3 regions of the Erwinia sp. 1181_3 genome follow, and region 3 is predicted to be linked to each of the others. Evidence: predicted binding sites of a transcription regulator. Region 3 holds the regulator's gene; each other region holds the start of a gene.
The links. The regulator CRP, encoded in region 3, controls carbon source genes, mostly activating them, when cyclic AMP is high. The targets are predictions, from matches to a motif close to ATGTGANNNNNNTCACAT.
Positions count from the first base shown of each region.

Region 1: a site for CRP is predicted at 1,948-1,965, ahead of pth (aminoacyl-tRNA hydrolase). Genes of this name have one in related genera too.
Region 2: a site for CRP is predicted at 1,615-1,632, ahead of aaeR (HTH-type transcriptional activator AaeR). Genes of this name have one in related genera too.

Region 1 covers NZ_VTDE01000004.1:508,680-511,962, forward strand. The annotation lists gene FY046_RS14315 (MFS transporter) at 1-178, shown strand, start outside; gene FY046_RS14320 (diguanylate cyclase) at 279-1,451, shown strand; gene ychH (stress-induced protein YchH) at 1,488-1,772, opposite strand; gene pth (aminoacyl-tRNA hydrolase) at 2,047-2,634, shown strand; gene FY046_RS14335 (EAL domain-containing protein) at 2,683-3,283, opposite strand, start outside.
Region 2 covers NZ_VTDE01000003.1:717,247-720,529, reverse strand. The annotation lists gene tldD (metalloprotease TldD) at 1-622, shown strand, start outside; gene aaeR (HTH-type transcriptional activator AaeR) at 683-1,597, opposite strand; gene aaeX (p-hydroxybenzoic acid efflux pump operon protein AaeX) at 1,873-2,076, shown strand; gene aaeA (p-hydroxybenzoic acid efflux pump subunit AaeA) at 2,084-3,016, shown strand; gene aaeB (p-hydroxybenzoic acid efflux pump subunit AaeB) at 3,030-3,283, shown strand, end outside.
Region 3 covers NZ_VTDE01000005.1:23,972-27,254, forward strand. The annotation lists gene FY046_RS14630 (amidohydrolase) at 1-96, opposite strand, end outside; gene FY046_RS14635 (OsmC family protein) at 357-764, opposite strand; gene crp (cAMP-activated global transcriptional regulator CRP) at 1,134-1,766, shown strand; gene FY046_RS14645 (YccS/YhfK family putative transporter) at 1,824-3,283, shown strand, end outside.

The DNA of each region.
Region 1 (3,283 bases), on a different contig from region 3:
GGGTAAATCGATCGAGAAAGCACATCAGTTGGCCAGTTATCATGTCAGCAGCCCGGATCTTCTGCCGCTGGCAGAGACCGCTTTTCACCAGTTACTGCTGGTCCTGATGGTCGTGACATTGCTTTGTGCCGTGGCCATCTGGCGCTGTCTGGTGCCTGCGCCCAGGCCACTTTCCTGAGTTCATATTAATTTTTTTACTGTAACGGTTCAGCCCCCCTGTTGGTAAGTATTCATTAGTGATATTTTGCTCTGATAGCTTATCCAGGAATAATCCTAAAATGGTACTCGATGTTTATACGCTGTTTGTCTGTGAACTCTATGTGCTGGCTTTTCTCAGCATTATCATGGTGTTCGCGTGGCGCGGAGCGCAGTACAGCAGAGTACTGGGGTTTAACTGTCTCTCTTTGTTGTTGAGCATTGTCGCTGTCGGCCTCAGCAGCCTGCGTAGCTCAGGCTTTATCTTTCTGCCGATAGTGGTGGGAAATCTGCTGATCATGTGCGCCTACGGCCTGCAACTGAATGCATTCCGTGCGCTGCGCGGGGCGCGAGGTGGCTGGCTGTGGCTGCCCGGGATGGTGGTATGGGCGGTACTCTGCCTGTTCCCCTCTTTCTACACCTCGCTACCCATGCGGATTCTGGCCAGCAGCCTGCTGTGTATTATCTATACCTCGGCGATGCTGTATGAACTGCATCGTTCACGCACCCTGCTTCCGATAACCTGGTGGCCCGCCCAGCTGCTGCTGGGTATCCACCTTGGCTTTAATATCCTGCGGGTGTTACTGGACGGCGGGATCCCTAACCCGGTACATGGTGCCATCGGCGGCTCAACCTTCTCGGTGTATGTCATTCTGGAGTCGATCCTGGTGGTGATTGGCCTGAGTTTTACCATGATGGCGATGGTGAATGAGCGTACGCAGATTATCTACCGTCAGGCGTCACTGCTCGATCCGCTAACCGGGGTTTGGAATCGCCGCGCACTGTTTGAAAAAACGGCTCAGCTGACCGCCAGCTGGAGTTGCAGCAGGCAGCCCTTATCGGTGATGCTGTTTGACCTCGACCACTTTAAATCGATTAACGATCGCTATGGTCACTCGCAAGGTGACCGGGTGCTGACCGATTTTTGCCAACAGGTGGCGCACCAGTTACCCGCTGACAGCTATTTTGCGCGTCTCGGCGGGGAAGAATTTGCCGCCGTTGTCATGTGCGCAGAGAGGGAATGTGTGGAGGTAGCCGAACGTATCCGCAAAGTAGTGGAGCGATCTTGCCCCGAGAACGTGAGCTATAGTGTCAGCATTGGCGTGGCAAGCTGCCAGCCAGACCGTGATGCTATCGACAGCTTGATGGCGGCGGCAGATGATGCGTTATATCAGGCGAAGGCCGCAGGCAGAAACCAGGTCAAAACCTTTGGGGCCGTAAATCATGAGGATGTCAGGGGTATTTTAGCCAGTTAAATCCGGAAACACACCGGGTGTGTTTCCGATTCAGGATTAACGATTGTGCTGCTGACTGGAACCGTGACGGCAGCGTTTTTCGCCGCAGTGACGCACCCAGTAATAGCGATCGGCAATTTTCTCACGCCCGCTGATTCTCGCCCCCGCCAGCCACAGCAACGCACCGATAAAGATACTGCCGAGTGCACCATGCACCATAAACTGCGGTAAGTGGAACTGCGGTATTTGATTCACCACTGAGTAACCTACCCCGCCAATCATCACCACCAGGCCCAGCACCATCAGGGTGTTACCCAGTACATGTGTATGTTTACGTTTCATTGCGCACCTCCAGTCAGTGTAAAAAGGCAAACTCCGTTGCCAGATGCGATCAGTCTAGGCAATCTTTAACTGCTCTGATGAGTCTGCGATCACATTTATCGCTTATATTTTGACAAAACTTTACGACTAACAGACTGTTTTTATATAGAAAACGTATTATCACTCTGCTCAACCATTGTGATTTTCATCACAATGCGCGCAGATCTTTGAGTTATCGCAACCGCTTCAGTAAACTAGCCGTTTTTCACCCCGCACGTTTCAGGAAAATCTACTCGTGAGCAGCATCAAACTGATTGTTGGCCTTGCCAACCCCGGCGCTGAATACGCCGCCACACGCCACAATGCCGGTGCATGGTATGTTGACTTGCTGGCTGAACGCCATAATCAGTCGTTAAAAGAAGAGAGCAAATTTTACGGGTATACCGCGCGCCTCAATATTGGCGGCGAAGACGTGCGCCTGCTGGTCCCCACCACGTTTATGAACCTCAGCGGGAAAGCCGTAGCGGCTATGGCCACTTTTTATCGCATTGCCCCTGAAGAAATTCTGGTGGCGCATGACGAGCTCGACCTGCTTCCTGGCGTGGCGAAGTTTAAACAGGGAGGGGGGCACGGAGGGCATAACGGATTGAAAGATATTATTAGCAAACTGGGTAACAACCTGGACTTCCATCGTCTGCGCATTGGCATTGGTCATCCGGGCGACCGTAACAAAGTGGTAGGATTTGTCTTGGGCAAACCCCAGGCTGCGGAACAGACCCTGATTGATAACGCTATCGATGAAGCCGCGCGTTGTACTGAGGTATGGTTAAAAGAAGACAAACTGAAGGCCATGAACCGTTTGCACAGCTACAAAGCCGTCTGATCCGTTGCTATTGATTGAGCCATCGCTGGGGTCTTTGCCACAGCGAGGCTACAAATTTTCACAGCGCTGACCGTCACTGTGATCCAGATTTTCCAGTGTCAGTGCCGGGCTGAAATAACCCTGCACGCCCCAGATTTTGCTGTTACGCAATGTCTCCAGTTGCCCATCTCCGGCCACGCCTTCAACAATCACCCGATTGGTGTACTGACGAATATGGTTAATCAGTACGGTAAAAAACGGTTTATCGACGTTTTCGAGATAAAACTGCCGATCAAGTTTCACCGCTTCAAACATGTTCGACTGCAGTGCGTTGAGATTGGCATCGCCTGCGCCCAGGTCATCAAGCCAGATAATATTCAGTTGCTCAATCAAGGTCCGCAACAGCGGATTATTCATGCCATCATGCAGATTGGGAAAATCTTCCGACAGTTTCAGCCGCACAAAAGGCAGCTGGCTGAGGATTTGCTGAATAAACGATGACTCGGTGACGGCACGAGCCAGTTGAAAATCAATGGCGACACTACACAGCAAGCCGTGCTGACGAAAATAGTCCGCATACTCTTCAACGATCAGCAACTGATTTAACAACCGCTCCTGTGGCGACAGAGACGTAAGAACAGCCCCTGACAGGCCGGTGACGGCCTGGGGC
Region 2 (3,283 bases), on a different contig from region 3:
CCGTGGAACGTCGGTGTTCAGTGGCCAAATGGGGCAGTTGGTGGCCTCTGAGCTGTGTACCGTCGTGGATGATGGCACCATCGAAGGGTTGCGCGGCTCGCTGGCCGTTGATGATGAAGGCGTACCGGGGCAGTACAATGTATTGATTGAAAACGGTATTTTGAAAGGCTACATGCAGGATAAACTCAATGCGCGTCTGATGGGCGTGGCGCCTACCGGGAATGGTCGTCGTGAGTCTTATGCACATCTGCCGATGCCGCGTATGACCAATACCTATATGCTGGCAGGCAAGTCGACCCCGCAGGATATTATCGAAAGCGTGGAGTACGGTCTGTATGCGCCGAACTTCGGCGGTGGTCAGGTGGATATTACCTCGGGTAAATTTGTTTTCTCCACCTCTGAAGCTTATCTGATTGAAAACGGTAAGGTGACGAAGCCGGTGAAAGGCGCAACGCTGATCGGTTCCGGTATTGAAGCGATGCAACAGATTTCAATGGTGGGTAATGACCTGGCGCTGGATAAAGGCGTTGGCGTCTGCGGTAAAGAGGGCCAGAGCCTGCCTGTTGGCGTGGGTCAGCCTACGCTGAAGCTGGATAAACTCACCGTCGGTGGTACCGCCTGACGTTGACCCAGGGCGAGGCGTGCCTCGCCCCTACGGTTTCTGCTTTCTGCATAGTGTGCGTTATGTGCGAAACTCCTGATAAATCTCCGCCACCTTATCGAAATACGCGATCAAATAGTTAATGCACACCTGCACCTTTAGCGGCAATTTGTCTTTCTGGGTGTATACCGCATAGACCGGGCGCGGCACCGATTGATAATGCGCGAACAGGATTTCCACTTTCCCGGCATTAATCTCATCAATAATCCACATCAGCGGCACATAGGCGATACCGGTGCCGGATTTCAGCCAGCGGATCAGTGTCTGTGAGTCATTGGTGGCAAAGCGGCCCTGAGGCGAGAGACGAATCGATGTGCCTTCCGGTGAGGTCAGCTCAAAGTCGTTATCCACGCGTACGCTGTATTCGAGCCACGAAAAGTTGCTGATGTCTGACGGTTTTTCCGGCGTCCCATTCTGCGCGAGATAGCTTTTCGCGGCACATACCACCATCGGCATGGAACCCAGCCGCGTTGAAAACAGACTGGAATCCTGCAATGCACCAACACGGATCACCAGGTCCAGCCCGTCCGCGATAAGATCCGGTGCCGGAATTCCCGTCACCAGGTTAACGGTCAGTCCCGGATACTCCTTCAGCATCTCTTCGGTCATCGGGGCCAGTAAATTCTGCGACATGGTAGAAGAACTGCCGATGCGCAGTGTGCCAACCGGCGTATTATTAAATGCCCACAGTTGTTCATGCACCTGCTGCGCCTCCGACATCATGCGACGGCAGCCCTGAAAGTAGATCTTACCGGCCTCGGTCAGCCCCAGGCTGCGCGTACTACGATTAAGCAGCTTCACCTGGAGTTCATTTTCCAGCCTGGCGACAATCTGGCTAACGGCCGATACACTTAACTGCATCTGTTGTGCTGCTGCGGTAAATGAACCCAGTTCAACGACTTTGGCGAAAACGGTCATGCCCTTCAGTCTTTCCATTATTAACCCTGGCTTAAAAGTGATTTAGATCACATTTGGTAGATAACTTATAGTCAGGCGCGTTACTATAGTCATGTCAGGTTATCGACCTGTCGCCCCGCGTGTGACAAATGCTGCCCCTGAATAGACTATTATTCAATTGGCTTTGGTGCTGATTAGCGTCTGACTGTCTCCCTGTCAGCTGATCACCTTTTGCATACATATCTCTCAGTAAACCCTGAGAGGAGCGGGTTGTGGCAGCGAATTACCTGGTACAGTATCAACAAGGATAAATGATGAGTGTACTTCCGGTTGTCGTGGTGTTCGGGATGTCATTCCCACCCATTTTTTTTGAAATAATTGTGTCGCTGATCGTGTTCTGGCTGGTCCGCCGTCTGATCACGCCGACCGGGATCTATGATCTGGTCTGGCATCCGGCACTGTTTAATACTGCATTGTACTGCTGCCTGTTCTATCTGGTATCCCGATTGTTCGTCTGAGGTCATAGTGAAAGCTCTAACAAGAAAAATTGCCCGTTTCGCCATTACCCTGCTGCTGGTGATCATCGCGATTGTCCTGATTTTCCGCGTCTGGGTGTTTTATACCGAATCCCCGTGGACGCGTGACGCCAAATTCACCGCTGATGTTGTGGCGATTGCGCCTGATGTCAGCGGCCTGATCACCGACGTTCGCGTCCGTGATAACCAGCTGGTGCAGAAAGACCAGGTGTTGTTCACCATCGACCAGCCGCGTTACCAGAAAGCGCTGGAAGAGGCGGAAGCGGATGTTGCCTACTACCAGGCGGTGCTGAGTGAAAAGCGCCGTGAAGCTGCGCGTCGTAATCAGCTAGGCATCTCGGCCATGTCGCGTGAAGCGATTGACCAGGCCAACAGTGATTATCAAACCACGGAACACCAGCTGGCGAAAGCCGTCGCCACCCGGGACCTGTCGAAGCTGGACCTGGAACGTACCACGGTAAAAGCACCCGCAGCGGGCTGGATCACCAACCTGAATGTTTACACGGGTGAGTTTATTACCCGCGGTTCAACGTCGGTGGCGCTGGTGAAGCAGAACTCCTTCTATGTGCTGGCCTACCTGGAAGAGACCAAACTGGATGGCATCCGTCCGGGTTATCGTGTCGAAATTACACCGCTGGGCAGCAACCATGTCCTGCATGGCTCGGTCGACAGTGTGGCCGCTGGTGTAACCAACAGCAGCAGTACGGTTGATGGTAAAGGGATGGCGACGATTGACTCCAACCTTGAGTGGGTACGTCTGGCACAGCGTGTGCCGGTGCGAATTCACCTTGACCAGCAGCCGGGTAACCTCTATCCGTCGGGTACCACGGCGACCGTAGTGGTCACAGGCGCGCAAGACCGTCAGGATAAAGATATGTCACCGCTGATGAAGCTGATGCATCGCCTGCGCGAGTTTGGTTGAGGCGGGGCGAATGATGCAGTGGTATCGTCTGCGCTTTCCCATCAAACTGACTTTTGCCATTTTACTGGCGCTGTTTGTCGGCTTTGAATTTAACCTGGAAACTCCGCGCTGGGCGGTGATGACGGCAGCTATCGTTGCCGGGGGCACCGCTTTTGCCGCCGGGGGTGACCCCTTCTCCGGTGCGTTGCGCCATCGCGGCATGTTGCGCATTATCGGCACCTTTATTGGCTGCATTGCTGCCGTGGTGATCATGGTGGCCACCATTCG
Region 3 (3,283 bases):
CTCGTGGAAAGAGAGTTCGGCATTCGCGTGAATATGCCGCCGCCATTGCAGCACCTTTGGTGTGACATCCTGAATCAGCGTCTCGATAGTCATCATGACTCCTGGTTGATTAAATCTGACAACGGCAGACCAGGCAGCAACAGAGAATCATGGGCAAACGCCGGACATTCAGCTGTTGTTTCGCCAGCCTGCAGCAAATTAAGAAAGGAATGTAGAACGAGGGAAATATACCGCTGATGTTATTCGCCTGCCGTGGCGTGAAATGCGGGTAGAGAGAGGAATAGCAGGATGTGTACGCTACGTTCTGTCAGCTGTGGGTAACGACAACGAACATCGTTACCCATAAGAAACCAGCTTCAGGTCAGATCTGTCACTTCATAGCTGTGCGTCATTTTCACCGCGCTCCCCAGCATAATCGCCACCGAGCAGTATTTCTCCGCAGAGAGGTCGACCGCACGTGAAACGGCTTTATCCGTTAACGCCTTGCCGCTGACAATAAAGTGCAGGTTAATATGGGTGAAAATACGCGGTGCCTCTTCACGACGTTCCGAGGTCAATTTAACTTCACAGTCGGCGACATCGTGACGGCCTTTCTGCAGAATAGACACCACATCAATCGCACTGCATCCCCCGGCAGCCATCAGCACCATCTCCATCGGGCTGGGTGCTTTATCCCCCGCGTTGCCATCCATCAAAATCTGATGGCCGGATGAGGATTCTCCCAAAAACGTCATCCCTTCAACCCACTTAACTCGTGCTTGCATCACAAAATCCTCTCATTGATTCAGTTACCGCAGAGTACGCTGCACTCACAAAAACGGCAACGTTGCCTTTTTCGAACTATGCTGAAGCGAGACAACAGAAGACAGTCTTGTAAAGCTGTGCTACAAACGAAGCTGCAATATTTTACTGGCATAACAATGCACGGTAAAAACGGGACGACAGCACGAGCCATGCTCTTAACAGAGGCCCGTATAATTTCCCTATGGGAACGCTTGAATATTTCAACGCCTGGCAGGGATACATCCCCTGATACCCAAAAATATTTCGCGCTTCAGGCCAGCGGCAACGCATCTGCAGCACGCCGAATACAGGGTATATTTAGGCACGATTACAACAGAGGATAACAGCGAATGGTTCTCGGCAAACCGCAAACAGACCCTACACTCGAATGGTTCCTGTCACATTGCCATATTCACAAATATCCATCCAAAAGCACTCTGATTCATCAGGGTGAGAAGGCGGAAACCCTCTATTACATCGTTAAAGGATCAGTAGCGGTGTTAATCAAGGATGAAGAAGGCAAAGAGATGATCCTCTCCTACCTCAATCAGGGCGACTTCATTGGCGAGCTGGGCCTCTTTGAAGAAGGTCAGGAGCGCAGTGCATGGGTACGTGCGAAAACAGCCTGTGAAGTGGCTGAAATTTCCTACAAAAAATTCCGTCAGTTGATTCAGGTGAATCCTGACATCCTGATGCGCCTGTCTTCACAGATGGCGCGTCGCCTGCAAGTCACATCAGAGAAAGTGGGTAATTTAGCTTTCCTTGATGTGACCGGACGCATTGCCCAAACGTTGTTGAATCTGGCGAAACAACCGGATGCCATGACGCACCCGGATGGGATGCAGATCAAAATCACCCGTCAGGAGATCGGCCAGATCGTCGGCTGCTCCCGCGAAACGGTGGGTCGTATTCTGAAAATGCTGGAAGATCAAAACCTGATCTCAGCACATGGTAAAACCATTGTTGTTTACGGAACACGTTAACCGGCTCTGAACCCACGGCGCGACGCCCAGTCGCGCCGTTTTTATTTGGTGTGGCTCATGTGGCGGAGAATTATCTATCACCCCGAAGTTAACTACGCACTCAGGCAAACACTGGTGCTGTGTTTACCCGTGGCGATCGGCTGGATGCTCGGCAACCTGCAAAACGGCCTGCTGTTCTCATTAGTCCCCGCCTGTTGTAACAATGCCGGTCTTGATACTCCACACAAACGCTTCTTCAAACGTCTGATCGTAGGCGGTTGCCTGTTTGCTTTCAGTAGCTTTTTGATTCAGTACGCCGGGGCAGAAGAGGTGCCACTGCCCGTGATCCTGCTGGTCATGGCACTGCTGCTTGGCGTCACCGGTGAAATCAGTCCGCTGCACGGTCGTCTGCTACCGGCATCGCTGATTGCCGCCATTTTCACCCTCAGTCTGGCCGGACGCATGCCCATGTGGCAGCCGCCGCTATTGTTCATTCTCGGTACCGTCTGGTATGGCGCGTTTAACTGGTTCTGGTTCTGGCTGTGGAAAGAGCAGCCGATGCGCGAAACCCTCAGTCTGCTCTATCATGAACTGGCTGATTACTGCGAAGCGAAATACAGTCTGCTAACCCAGTTGACCGATCCCCAAACCGCCCTGCCTCCCCTGTTGGTCCGCCAACAGAAAGCCGTCGATCTGATTAACACCTGTTACCAGCAAATGCATATGCTGGCCGCCAATCGCGACCATTATCAGCGACTGACGCGCGCATTTCAGGTCGCCCTCGATCTACAGGAACATATCGCCGTCAGCCTGCATCAGCCCGAGGAAGTACAGAAGCTGGTAGAGCAGAGCCACGCCGAGGCGGTGATCCGCTGGAATGCGCAGACCATTGCCACACGCCTGCGGGTACTGGCTGACGATATCCTCTATCACCGCTTCCCTGAACGTTTCACGATGGAAAAACCGCTTCAGGCACTGGAAAAAATATCCCGTCAGCACCCCGATAATCCGGTTGGCAACTTTTGCTATTATCACTTCAGCCGTATCGCCCGCGTGCTACGCACCCAGCACCCGTTGTACCGTCGCGACCTGATGGCGGACCGCCAGCGCCGCCTGCCGCTGTTTCCTGCGTTGAAGAGTTATCTGTCGCTGAAATCCTCTGCCCTGCGCACCGCCGCACGCTATGCAGTCATGCTGACCTTCGCCAGTTCACTGGCCCTGTTCTTCAATCTGCCGAAGCCTTACTGGATACTGATGACGGTGATGTTTGTCAGCCTCAACGGTTACAGCGCTACTCGGGTACGTATCCAGCACAGGGCGCTGGGAACGCTGGCCGGGTTGGCCATTGCCGCTGCCACGCTCGGTTTACATGCCCCGGAATCCTGGGTGCTGCTGGTGATGCTACTGATTACCCTGGTGAGCTATCTGTTTATCCGCAAGTTTTACGGCTGGGCAACCGTAGGATTCACGGTCACCGCGGTGTATACATTGCAACTGCTGTCGCTGAACGGAGCGCAGTTCCTGCTGCCGCGCTTAAT